Regions from separate parts of the Caulobacter sp. X genome, predicted to be linked through region 1. Evidence: riboswitches for the same ligand, from Rfam matches in the RefSeq annotation. Region 1 holds a riboswitch; the other holds the start of a gene.
What was found. A riboswitch is a leader RNA that binds a small molecule or an ion and turns the genes downstream of it on or off. The one in region 1 is predicted to bind glycine.

Region 1 (6,674 bases):
GCTGAGCATGTAGGCGTAGGCGCGGACATACATGCCCATCTGGCCGTGGAAAGCGCTCATGCGGCCGAAGGCGGTCTTGGCCCCCTCCTCGCCGGCGTGCTCGACCAGGTCGAAGCCGTCCTCGCCGTGGGTCAGCCAGGGCGTCGGGGCGAACGGGGCCAGGGCCTCCGACAACACCACCGGACCCGCGCCCGGACCGCCGCCGCCGTGCGGCGTCGAGAAGGTCTTGTGCAGGTTGATGTGCATGGCGTCGACGCCCAGGTCGCCCGGACGCACCCGGCCGACGATGGCGTTGAAGTTGGCGCCGTCGCAGTAGAAGTAGGCCCCGGCCGCGTGGGTCAGGCGGGCGATCTCGACGACGTCGCGCTCGAACAGGCCGCAGGTGTTGGGATTGGTGACCATGATGGCCGCCACGTGGTCGCCGAGCTTGGACTCCAAGTCCTTCAGGTCGACGCGGCCGTCCTCGGTCTGGGCGATCTCGACGACGGTGTAGCCGACGAAGGCCGCCGTGGCCGGGTTGGTGCCGTGGGCGCTGGTCGGCGCCAGGACCGTCTTGCGGTGACCGTTGCCGGCCGCCTCGTGGGCGGCGCGGATGGCCAGCAGGCCGCACAGCTCGCCGTGGGCGCCGGCCTTGGGCGACAGGGCGACGGCCGGCATGCCGGTCAGGGTCTTCAGCCAGTGGGCCAGGCGGTCCATCAGCTGGAGAGCCCCCTGCACCGTCGAGGTCGGCTGCAGCGGGTGGATGTCGCTAAAGCCGGGCAGCCGCGCCATCTTCTCGTTCAGGCGCGGGTTGTGCTTCATCGTGCACGAGCCCAGCGGATACAGCGCCAGGTCGATGGCGTGGTTCTTTTGGCTGAGGCGCACGTAGTGGCGGACGGCTTCCGGCTCCGACAGGCCCGGCAGGCCGATCGGATCGGTTCGCAGCAGACCGGCGAGGTCGCTCGACGGCGCGGCGGCTTCAGGCAGGTCGACGCCGGTCTTGTTCCAGCCGTCCAGTTCGAAGATCAGGGCCTCGTCCTGCAGCAGGCCGCGCGCGCCCGTCAGGGTCTCGTGACCGGCGGGGGCGTCATTCGCGGCTTCAGGGCGCGTGGGGCGGCCGACGTTGTTCATGCTCATTGGCCCACCACCTTGGTCAGGAGCTTGGTCAGGAAAGTGATGTCGATGTCCATCGTCGTCTCGGTCGCGGCGACCAGCAGCACGTCGTCCATGCCCGCGCCGGCGTCGAGGCGCGAGAACGGCACACCGGCCAGCACGCCGTGGCTGGCGAGGGTCTCGACCAGTTCAGCCGCCTTACCCGGAACGCGGACCGCGAACTCGTTGAAGAAGCGCGGCGTCAGGATCTCGTAGCCGGGCACAGCCGCCAGGGCGTCGCGCAGGGCGACCGCCTTCTGGTGGTTCAGCGCCGCCAGTTTGCGCAGGCCGGTCTCGCCCAGCAGGCTCATGTGGATCGAGAAGGCCAGGGCGCAGAGGCCGCTGTTGGTGCAGATGTTGCTGGTCGCCTTGTCGCGGCGGATATGCTGCTCGCGGGTCGACAGCGTCAGCACGAAGCCGCGCTTGCCGTCGGCGTCGACCGTCTCGCCGCACAGGCGGCCCGGCATCTGGCGGACGAACTTCTCCTTGCAGGCGAAGAGGCCGACATAGGGGCCGCCGAAGTTCAGGCCGTTGCCGATCGACTGGCCCTCGGCCACGGCGATGTCGGCGCCCATCTCGCCGGGCGACTTCAGCAGGCCGTACGAGACGGCTTCGGTCGTCACCACGATCAGCAGCGCGCCGGCGGCGTGAGCGGCCTCGGCGATCTTGGTCACGTCGGTGACCGTGCCGAACACGTTCGGAGTCTGGACGACGACGCAGGCGGTATCCTGGTCGATCGCGGCGATCACCGCGTCCTCGGCGTCGATGGCCGCGGGCATGCGGGTCGTCTGGACGCCGGCGGCGTGGGCCAGGGTCTCGATCGCCCCGACATAGTGGGGGTGGACGCCGCCCGACATCACCGCCTTGTTCCGGCGGGTGACGCGCTGGGCCATCATCACGGCCTCGGCCGCGCCGGTCGAGCCGTCATAGAGCGAGGCGTTGGCCACCTCCATGCCGGTCAGGGCCGCGACCTGGGTCTGGAACTCGAACAGCACCTGCAGGGTGCCTTGGGCGATTTCCGGCTGGTAGGGCGTGTAGCTGGTCAGGAACTCCGACCGCTGGATGATGTGATCGACCGTGGCCGGCACGTGGTGGCGATAGGCGCCGGCGCCGCAGAAGAAAGGCCCCTCGCCCGCGGCGCGGTTGCGCTTGGCCAGGGCGGCCATCTCCCGCTCGACTTCCAGTTCGCCGACATGGTGCGGCAGGTCGACCGGCTTGTCGCGGCGGGCCGACGCCGGCACGTCCACGAACAGGTCGTCGATCGACTTCACGCCGATCACGCCGAGCATCTCGGCGCGGTCTTCGGGGGTGAGGGGGAGATAGCGCATATTTCGGTCCTTCTCCCTTCCCCCTCGACGGAGGAAGGGTCGGGGATGGGGTGTTACAGGGTGGCCAGGAACGCTTCGTACGCGTCGCGGTCCATCAGGGCGTCGACCTCGGCCGGGTTGGCCAGCTTGATCTTGGCGAACCAGCCGCCGCTTTCCGGCAGGGCGTTGACGGTTTCCGGGGCGTCCGACAGCTCGGCGTTGCCTTCGATCACCTCGCCCGAGACCGGGGCGTAGACGTCCGAGGCGGCCTTGACGCTCTCGACCACCGCCAGGCCGTCGCCCTGCTTCACGGTCTTGCCGGCTTCCGGAACCTCGACGAACACCACGTCGCCCAGTTGCTCGGCGGCGTAGGCGGTGATGCCGACGGTGGCGACGTCGCCCTGAACGACGACCCATTCGTGATCTTTGGTGAAACGCATCTCAATCGGCCCTTGGATTGGATTAGAGTTTACGGATGTAACGGTTCGGAACGAACGGGCTGGCGACCACCTCGGCGGCGGCCGCCTTCCCGCGAACGATGACCTTCAACTTCGTCCCGATCGCGGCGTAGGCGGGCGGGGCGAAGCCGATGGCGATGGGATAGCCCAGGCTGGGGGCGAAGCCGCCGCTGGTGACCTTGCCGATCACGGCGCCAGCCTCGTCGGCGATCTCGGCGCCTTCGCGGGCCGGAGCGCCTTCCAGCACCTTCAGGTTCACGCGGACGCGCGACAGCTCGCCGCCCAGCTCCTTGGAAATCCGGGCCGCGCCCAGATAGTCGCCGGCCTCGCGGCGCGACTTGCCGACGGCGAAGTTCAGGCCCGCCTCGATCGGCGAGACGGTCTCGTCCAGGTCGTGGCCGTACAGCGGCAGGCCCGCTTCCAGGCGCAGGCTGTCGCGCGCGCCCAGGCCGATCGGCTTGACGCGCTCGTCGGCCAGCAGGGTGTTCCACACCCGCTCGGCGGCGTCGGCGGGAACCGAGATCTCGTAGCCGTCCTCGCCGGTATAGCCCGAACGGGAGACGATCGCGTCGACGCCGAAGGCGGTCAGGGCCTTGGCGTCCATGAACACCATCTGGGCGGCTTGCGGGATGTGGGCGGCCAGCACCGCGGCGGCCTCGGGGCCTTGCAGCGCCAGCAGCGCGCGATCCTCAAGCCGGGTCACCGTGGCCTCGCCGGCCAGCTCGCGGGCGATGATGGCGTAGTCATTGTCCTTGCAGGCGCCGTTGACCACGACGAACAGGCCATCCTCGTCCGGACGCGCGGTCATCAGGTCATCGACGATGCCGCCTTCAGCGTTCAGCAGCACGCCGTAGCGTTGCTTGCCGGGCTTGAGGCCCTGATAGTCGGCCGAGACGACCTTTTCGAAAGCCTTGGCGGGGTTCTCGCCGCGGATGCGGGCCTGGCCCATGTGCGAGACGTCGAACAGGCCGGCGTGCTCGCGGGTCCAGAGGTGCTCCTTCAGCACCCCGTCCTTGTACTGCACCGGCATGGAATAGCCCGCGAACGGGACCATGCGGGCGCCCGCCGCCACGTGGGCGTCATAGAGCGGGGTCTTCTTGAGGTCTTCGGACACAGGTCGGGCTCCAAACGAGGTCGGCGACGGGACCGGCTCTCGCCGGTTGGTCGCGCCCCCGCTGTCCCTTGGGCCTGAGAGATTCCGGGACGTTCCGTCCCTTGCTCCTTCGGCGAGCCGCCCTTTCGGGAGGCCTCTTTCCAGCGTTCCTAAACTCGCGCGGTCCTTTTGCCTGAGCGTTTCCGGGGCGGTTGCGCCTTCGGCCTCGGGAGCGAATCCCGATGTCTCCCGCGAGGGTCATCGGCTCAATGCGGGAGGGGTCGATCGGAGTCAAGCGCGCGTCCCTCGTCCTCTGGACGAGGCGGGCGTTTTCCTCATCCGGCGCGACTGGGACATCAGGCCGCAGCCGAAACTTTCCGCACATTAACCGTCCACGGCGAAGCTTGCGGCGCTTTCACAGCAGGACCCTCCATGACCATCCGCATCCGCGACGCGCTCAACATCTTCGCCGGCTGCCTGCTGCTGGGATTCATCCTGGCCACCGCGACGGCGGTCTTCTCGCTGATGGAGCTGCGGGTCGGCGGCCCGCTGTCGAAGAAGCAGTCGCAGTCCTATGAGCTGCTGGCCGACCTGTTCCCGCCGCCGCTGTACCTGGTGGAGTCGATGCTGATCGTCCACCACGGCGCCGAGGATACGGGCCAGGCCGACGCCACGCTGAAGGCGTTGAACACCCTGCACCAGCAGTACGACGCGCGGCGCGCCTACTGGAAAGGCCTCGACCTGCCGGACGAGATGCGCGCGGGGCTCGACGCTTCCGACGTCGAGGTGCAGGCGTTCTGGAAGGTCGTCGACGGCGAATACGCCCCGGCGCTGAAGTCGGGCGACGTCATCGGCATCAACTCGACGATCGCCAAGCTCGAACCGATCTATGCGCGCCACCGCAAGGTCATCGACCAGCTGGCCGTGATGGCTCAGAAGGACGCGGAGGCCCAGGCGCGAAAGGTCGAAAAGGCGACCTGGTTCGTCATGGCCCTGCTCGCGGCCGTCACCGTCGCCATGCTGGCGATCGTGGTCGTCGGCGTCGGCGCGCTGCGCCAGTTCGTGGCCTCGCCGCTGTCGAAGATCACCGACTACATGGGCCGCCTGGCGACCGGCGATTACAGCCAGGACGTGCCGCTGCAGGCGCGTCCGGACGAGATCGGCGACATGGCTCGCTCGGTGGCGACGTTCCGCACCGCCGCCCTGGAGCGCCAAGCGGCGACCAAGGCCCAGCTGGAACACGAAGAGGAAGCGCGCCTGCAGAGCGCCGAAGCCGCTCGCGCAGAGGAGCGCGCCCTGCGTCAGCGCGTGGCCGACAGCCTTGGCGAGGGCTTGCGCCGCCTGGCCGCCGGGGACCTTTCGGCGCGCCTGAGCTCGCCGTTCCCCGAGGACTTCGAGGGCCTGCGCCGCGACTTCAACAGCTCGATGGAGACGCTGGAGCACGCGATCCGCCAGGTGCTGATCACCACCGGCGCGGTCGACAGCGGCTCGCGCGAGATCTCGACGGCCTCCGACGACCTGGCCCACCGCACCGAGCAGCAGGCCGCCAGCCTGGAAGAGACCGCCGCCGCGCTTGACCAGGTGACCGCCACGATCCGCAAGACCGCCGAGAACGCCGCCCAGGCCCAGGAGGCCGCCTCGGTCAGCCGCAAGCTGGTCGGGCAGTCCAGCGCCGTGGCCAACGAAGCGATGACCGCCATGGAGCGGATCGACGTCTCGTCCCAGAAGATCGGCCAGATCATCACCGTCATCGACGAGATCGCCTTCCAGACCAACCTCCTGGCCCTGAACGCTGGGGTCGAGGCCGCCCGCGCCGGCGAAGCGGGTCGCGGCTTCGCGGTCGTGGCCCAGGAGGTGCGGGCCCTGGCCCAGCGTTCGGCCGACGCGGCCAAGGAGATCAAGACCCTGGTCACCGACGCCTCGGACAGCGTGCAGAGCGGCGTCGGCCTGGTGGTCCGCGTCGGCGAGGAATTGGGCAATGTCGTCGACCATTTCGGCCGCATCGAGGACCTGATCAACGACATCGCCTCGGCCGCACGCCAGCAGGCGACGGGCCTGGCGGAGGTCAACACGGCCGTCGGCCAGATGGACCAGGTCACCCAGCAGAACGCGGCCATGGTCGAGGAGACCACCGCCGCCAGCCACACCCTCACCCGCGAGGCCGGGGAGCTGGGCGCGCTGCTCCAGCGGTTCAAGGTGGGCGAAGAGGCGGGCGCGGCGTCGGCGAAGACGCCGCAGCGCGGCCGCCCGGGCCAGGAGACCCAGGCGGCCTAAGCGCTACATGCGCTCGGGCGCTTCGATGCCCAGCAGATCGAGGGCCAGCTCCAGCTGACGCAGGGTCGTCTCAGCCAAGGCCAGGCGCGAAGCGCGCAGGGCGTCGCTGTCGGCGCTCATGATCGGGCAGGCCGCGTAGAACTTCGAGAACGACTGGGCCAGCTTGTAGGCGTGCTCGGCGACGAAGTTCGGGGCCTTCTTGTCGTAGGCCTCCTGCAGCGCGCCCTCGAAGGCGTCCAGCAGCATGGCCAGGTCCCGCTCGGCCTGTTCGCCGATGATGATCTCGCCGGCCGCCGCGCCGGCCTCGGCGGCCTTGCGCAGCACGCTCTTGATGCGCACCGACTGGTACAGCAGGTACGGGCCGGTCTTGCCCTCGAAGCTGGTGAAGCGGTCGAGATCGAAGACGTAGGA
Region 2 (6,674 bases), 170 kb from region 1:
CGGCCGAAATGGGCCGGGGTGTCCAAATGGGTGTCGAGGGTCAGCAGGCCCTCGTGCAGTTTGCGCGCGGCGGCCGGGTCGGCGGCCTGAGCCGCGCTGGCGACCAGGGCCAGGGCCGCGGTCGTGGCGAGAAGAAAACGGATCATGGGTAAGCTCGAAAAGGGTCCGGCCGGCTTCCGAGGAAGCCAGCCGGAGGGATGAAAGCTAGAAGTCGGCGGAGATCGTGAACTGGATCGTGCGCGGCGGGGCCGGGCGGAAACTGGCCGGCGTGTTCACCGTGGTGTTGATCGTGCCCAGATAGTCCTTGTCGAACAGGTTATCGATGTTGACCCGCGCCTTGACCTGGCTGAACGGGCCGGCCGCGAAGCCGTCGCCGATGTCGATATAGGCGTTGACGATGGTGTAGCCGCCGACCTTCTCGCTGTTGACGAAGTTGGTGAAGCGGCTCTCCAGATGGCGGGCCGAGATGTTCATCAGCAGACCATCGAACGGCTCGAGGGTCACACCGCCCTGGAACACCCAGTCGGGGAAGTCCGGCACCTTCTTGCCGGCGACCGCGAGGGTGGTGGGCGCGGCCGTGGTGCTGGCGCGGTAGTTCAGCACGTCATCCTGGAACTTGGCGTCGTTGTACGAGACGTTGGCGTTGAAATAGGCCTTGCCGGCGAAGATCTCGGGCTTCCACTGGCCGCTGAACTCGACCCCCTTGGCCTTCACCGCCCCGACGTTCTGGTAGAAGGTCTCGGTCGTGCCGCCGCCGCCGGGCACCAGCGAGGCGAAGGCCTGCAGGCGGTTCTTGAACTCGGTCTGGTAGGCCACGATCGAGGCGTTGAACGTCTTGTGGTTGGCCCGGTAGCCCAGCTCCCAGTTGGTCGAGGTCTCGGGGTCGGGACCGGCGACGGTCGGACTGGCGGCCGAGAAGATGTCGTCCGCGCCGCGTGGCAGGGCCATGTTTTCCGAATACGAGGCGAAGACCTGATCGCGGCCGGTCAGGCTGTAGACGGCGCCCACCTGGGGCAGGAAGCTGTCCTTCCAGTTGTCCTTCAGGATCGGGCTGCGGCGGTTGATATAGTCGGCCGGATTGCGATAGCCGGCGATCTTGTAATCGATGTCGGTGGCCTTGAAGCCCAGCTCCAGCTTCAGCTTCGCGTCCAGCAGGGTGACGGTGTCCTTGACGAAGAACTGCTTGGTCTCGCGCAGGGACTTGTAGTCGCGCTGGGCGTGAACCCGCTCGTTGAGCAGGGGTTTGCCGTCAGGGTTGCCATTCTCGACATTGTAGCGGTTCTGGGTGCGGTGATAGTCGTCGTTCTCCAGCCAAAGGCCCGCCTCGATCTTGTTGAACGCCAGACGCCAGGCGAGCTTGGCGGTGAGGCCCTTGCGGATGCCGTCGACGCCCGACAGGCCGTACTGGATGCCACGCGGAGCGACGATGCCGGCCACCTTGCCGACCTCGGCGTCGTAGCTGGCCTTGGACGTGGCGTAGGCCTCGGGCGAGACGCCGTAGCCGCCCTTGTCCTCGTAGTAGGCCGTGGTCGTGAGGTCGAAATTGTCGGTGATCGGCGTGTTCAGCGTCAGGCCGTAGAGGTGGTCCTTCCGCTTGTTGACCGCGAACTTGTAGTATTGGGCGTAGTTGGCGTTGGAATACGGGACCCCCGCCACGGCCTCGGGCAAGCTGCCCGTCGGGATCGACAGCGGCGTGCCGAACGGAACCGAGGTCGGCACCGAGCCCAGATACGAGAAATAGCGTCCCTTGCGGCCAAAAACGTCGCCGGCCGTCCCGGCGTACTGCGCCAGGGTGATCGACGGGCTGTCATAGTCGAAATAGTCATTGTGGACGGTCTGGAAGCTGATGTCGCCGCCATTGGGCAGGTCGTACTTGAGCTTGCCCTCGTAGTGTTTGCGATCGATCGTACCTGGGCCGCGCCACAGGTCGCCCTTGATCCACGAGCCGCTGACATAGCCCGACAGCGGGCCAACCTTACCCGACTCCAGACGCAGGAAGGTGCGGCGCAGGTCGTCGCTGCCGAAGGTCTGACTGATCGCGCCGCCCGCCTCTTCAGCCGGGGCTTGGGTAAAGTAGTCGACGATGGGGCCGAGCGAGGCGTAGCTGGGCAGGGAGACATCGCCGGCCCCGGCCGACGCGGTGACCCTCAGCAGGTTCTCGTTGTCGACGTAGCGATAGATCGGGCTGCCGCCGAACTGGTCGCTGCGGCCCATCGGGATGCCGTCCAGCAGAAAGCCAATCTGTTGGAAGTTGAAGGCCCGCACCGACACCGAGTTGCCGAACTCGTACATGCCCAGGGCGTCGTTCGCCTGGACGTTGAAGCCCGGCAGGCTCTCCAGCATCTTCAGGCCGGTGATCCCGGCCGGCGCGGACAGCAGGGCCTCGCGGGTGATCGACACCGTCGCCGTCGCATGGTCGGTGCCGATGGCGACGCTGGCTTCCGACAGGCGCTTGCCCGTCACGACGATCGTTTCCAGTTCAGCGGCCTTGTCGGCTTCCTGGGCCAGGACCGGCGTCGCGACACCCAAAACCGAGGCGGCGAGAAGCAGAGCCCTTAGACGAGTAGCTGCGTGTCCAGGTATGCGAATGGTCATGACTATCCCCAATCATTTTGACTAGGGCCACCGTCACTAACACTTCATCATAGGTAAAACAGGAATTTCGCCAAACCCGACTACAAAAATACAAAGTTGAAACATTGCACACTCATGTTCGATTTGTGAACAAATTACTTCTCTGACATGTACAGATTCAACAGAATAATCGCGAAAGTCAAAATGACAGTCGCGCTCAATGAGCTTTTTCTAAATTCATATTTGAAAGTTGCTAGATTAACATTGGCGCACGGCGGGTCTGAGCGGGCCAGGACGGCTCGCCTTCACACCCCCGCTGTCCTTGGGCCTGAGAGATTCAGCGCCCCGCCTCCGACGGAGGGGCGCCTTGCTCCTTCGGCGAGGGCGCTAGCCCTGCTTTCCAGCGCTTAACGTCTCGCGCGGTCCTTCTGCTTGAGCGTTTCCGGGGCGGTTTCGCCTTCAGCGCCAGGCCAAGGCCTGATCTCTCCCGCGAGAGGCGTTCAGGGAATGCGCCCTGCCCCAGGCGGTCAATGATTGGAACCTTCGAGCGCGACCTTCGCCGATCAACGCCTGCCCACGTTGCACGAAACGCTGATTTCAGCGGCGCCGGCGCCTATCGCGGCTCCGCACGGACGCCGCGGACGCCGGGAGATCGCATCAATATCGTCAAACCGCGTCAGCCGTCCTCGCCCCCTATCGACACGGTTCGCGAAGGCGCTTTCCCCCCACCGTGTCTGTTCGCTAGCGGCGGCGCAGCGTGATGAGCGACCGTTGGGGCGCGCCCGCAGCCGCTCGTAGGTCCACTCCACAAAGACGGCGCCCCGGCACAAGGAAATGAGGCCGGGGCGTAGATTAAAGCGTGTTCTTTCGAGCTTAAGCCAAGTAGGCGGCGCGCAGCTTGGTGATCTTGGCGTCGCTCAGGCCAAAGCGCGCCTTGGTCAGCGCCACGGGCCCGCCGAACTTGGCGTCGATGGTCGCCAAGGCCCGGCGCATGACCTCGGGGTCCGAGCCCATGATCACCTGCAGCACCTCCGGCGGCAGCTTCGAGAGGGCCTGCATCTGCTGGGCCGTGACGCCGCCGCCGGTCGCCCCGCTCTGGGCCATCCGCGCGTAGTAGGACGGTGGTGTATAGACCTCGGTCAGGCCGTAGTCCTTGAGCACCGTCTCGCGCGGTACGCCCAGCACCGACAGGATCAGGGCCGAGGCCATGCCCGTTCGATCCTTGCCGGCGCTGCAGTTGAAGGCCAGCGGTCCCTCGTCGGCCACCAGCCGCGCGAACATGTCGGTGTAGTGAGGGGTCAGCATGTCCAGGAAGCCGACATAGGCTTCGGCGAAGCCTTGGAGGGCGTCCTCGCGGGTCTTCATCGTCATGAGCGCGGCCATCGAGGCGCTCATGTCGTAGTCGGTCGCCACGATCTTGGGCCCCGGCGCCTTCAGGAACGGGTTCGGCTCGCTGGTCCGCTCCTGGGGATTGCGCAGGTCGCAAATGGCCTGGATGCCCAACGCCTTGAGGTACTCCAGGTCGCCCATCGTCAGGTTGGCCATGACGCCCGAACGATAAATCTTGCCCCACCTGACCTGGCGGCCGTCGGCGGCGCGCCAGCCGCCGAGGTCGCGGAAGTTGCGACCGCCTTCCAGGGGCAGGAGACGCTCGGCCACGCGGGTTTGACGCCCGTCGGCGGCCTTCACCAGGAAGTACGGACGCGGCGAGACCGGGGCGTCGACGCTGGCCGAGGTCCCGGCCGCCGTCTTCAGGGGGCGCATGGCTCCCGCCCTAGCGGCGGGGTCGGCCGAGACCAGAACGGACACGGCCTGGGCGCCGGTCCAGTCCAGGCGGACCGATCCGGGCGCGGTGCGCTCGGCCTTGGCGTCCAGAGCGGTCGCGGCGCGGGCGGCGGGGGCCAGCGCCAGAGCGCCAGCCGCCGCGAGGAACAGACGACGATCCATGTGCTTAGGGTTCATTGCAGTTTCCTTCCCTAGAACTTCACATTGGCTTCGACGCCGAAGGTTCGCGGCTCGTTGTAGATCGCGTACGTGCCCAAGGCGGCGTTGGTGTTGCGCAGGAAGGCGTAGGACTCATTGGTCAGGTTGCGCGACCAGACCGACAGCTGCAGGGCCGGAGCGCCCTCGGCCAGTTTAATATCGGCCAAGGCCAGGCGCCCGTTCACCGTGAACGACTTGTCGCTCAGGGTCGGGTCCGTGGTGCTGGTCATCTGGGCGTCGGCGAAGTTGGCGTCCAGGTGAGCCTTGAACGTCGCGCCGAAGGCGGGGCGGACATAGTCCGCGGCCACGCTGCCGGCGTTCTTGGGGCTGTACAGCGGATAGATGGTCGACTGGGCGTTGGTGAACGGGTTGAACGCCTTGGACAGCTTGATGTCGGTATAGGCGTAGGCGCCCGACAAGGTCAGGCCCTCGACCGGGACCAGGGCGAAGTCTAGTTCGAAGCCCTTGGTCTTGCCCGTGGCGGCGTTGGTGGTTTCCAGCGTGCCGCGGTTGTTGCCGACGATGATGACGTTGAAGTCCACCTGGGCGTCCTTGATGTCGCCGGTGAAGGCCGCGACGTTCAGGCGGGCGCGGCGGTCCCAGAACTCGGCCTTAGCCCCGACCTCGAACATCTCGACCTTTTCCGGATCATAGGCTCGGTAGGTCAGCGAGCGTGAGTTGGCGCCGCCGGCCTTGTAGCCCGTGGCCCAGCGGCCATAGAAATTGATGTCGTTGGTCAGTTCGTAAGCCACGCTGACCATCGGGTCGAAGTGGCTCCAGGACTCGTCGAGCGGGACCTTGCCGATGACCGTGTTCTTGTTGCCGTCGACATAGCTGGGCAAAGCGCCGTTGACGACGTCCAGCGAGCCCCTCTTGGCGTCCTTGGTGTAGCGGCCGCCGGCGGTGACGTGCAGCTTGTCGTTCAGGATCGCCGGGGTCCAGGCGGCCTGGCCGAAGGCGCCGTAGCTGGTGGTCTTCACGTGGCTGGCGCGGTCCAGCGGCACGGTGCGGAAGTCGATCGACAGCTGGGTATAGGCCGTGCCCGTCGCGTTCCACTGCAGCGAGTTGGGCGTCTGGGCGTTGTCGCTGACCTTTTCGCGGAAATAGAAGACGCCGCCGACGTATTCGATGCGGTCGGTCTTGCCGACCAGCTGGAGCTCCTGGCTCACCTGATCTTGCCAGACGCGGGCGACGCTGTAGCGGGCGAAGCCGCCGTTTGGCGCGAAGACCGACAGGGCCACCGCGCCGTTGTCGAACTGGGTCTGGGTCAGCTTGCGGTACGAGCTGATCGACTTCAGGTCCAGGTTGTCAGCCAGCTTCCAGGTCAGGTTCAGGCGATGGCCCCAGGTATCGCCCTCGCTCATCTGCAGCGGCACGCCGATATTGGCGCTCTTGGCGCGGTCGGGTTGGGCCGGGCTGAGCGGCGCGAGGGCCAGCGCTCCCTTCTTCTCCAACTGCACGTAGTAGGGGGTCGAGCCATCATACGAGACGTCGAAGGCGTAGTCGGCGCTGAACGTGTCGGACGGCCGCCAGGCGGCTTCCAGGTTCAGCCCGCGCTTGTCGTAGCTGTTGAAATCCGGCTGCCCCGAGGTGGTGGGGTTGGTGGTCGTGCCGCCGCGCTTGCTGAGCAGGGCGTCGAGCTTGACGCTGACCCCGCGGACCTCGGGCAGGTCGATGTGAGTCTCGGCCTTGTAGGCGTTGTAGTTTCCATAGCCGAGCGTAGTGTTCATGCCGAACACGCCCGTCGGGGCCTTGGTGACGATGCTGACCGCGCCGCCCTCGGTATTGCGGCCGAACAGCGTGCCTTGCGGCCCTTTGAGCACCTCGATGCGCTCGACGTCGTACAGCGCCGAGCCCAGGCCCTGAGCGCGGCCCAGATAGACGCCATTGACATAGACGCCGACGGCCTGGTCACGGGCGGGCTGGTTCGCGTCGCCCAGCGCGCCGATGCCGCGCATGCCGATCGTCAGGGCCGACTTGCGGGCGAAGAACGGCGCGACCCGCAGCGAGGGGATCGAGCCGTCGCCCAGGTCCTCGACCGACTGGACGTGACGCGCCTTCAGGGCCTCGCTGTCCATGGCCGAGATGGCGATCGGGGTGTCCTGCAGGTTGGTCTT

Region 2: linked by a shared signal. The riboswitch ahead of CSW60_RS13835 (TonB-dependent receptor) and the one ahead of gcvT (glycine cleavage system aminomethyltransferase GcvT) in region 1 are both predicted to bind glycine.

Annotation. Positions count from the first base shown of each region.
Region 1 is NZ_PEGF01000002.1:162,829-169,502, reverse strand. Features, by position in the region: gene gcvPB (aminomethyl-transferring glycine dehydrogenase subunit GcvPB) at 1-1,116, opposite strand, end outside; gene gcvPA (aminomethyl-transferring glycine dehydrogenase subunit GcvPA) at 1,113-2,459, opposite strand; gene gcvH (glycine cleavage system protein GcvH) at 2,513-2,878, opposite strand; gene gcvT (glycine cleavage system aminomethyltransferase GcvT) at 2,901-4,010, opposite strand; glycine riboswitch at 4,161-4,251, opposite strand; gene CSW60_RS13155 (methyl-accepting chemotaxis protein) at 4,422-6,263, shown strand; gene CSW60_RS13150 (arginine--tRNA ligase) at 6,267-6,674, opposite strand, start outside.
Region 2 is NZ_PEGF01000002.1:337,393-344,066, reverse strand. Features, by position in the region: gene CSW60_RS13840 (dipeptidase) at 1-146, opposite strand, end outside; gene CSW60_RS13835 (TonB-dependent receptor) at 205-2,607, opposite strand; glycine riboswitch at 2,985-3,074, opposite strand; gene CSW60_RS13830 (tyrosine-protein phosphatase) at 3,448-4,536, opposite strand; gene CSW60_RS13825 (TonB-dependent receptor) at 4,551-6,674, opposite strand, start outside.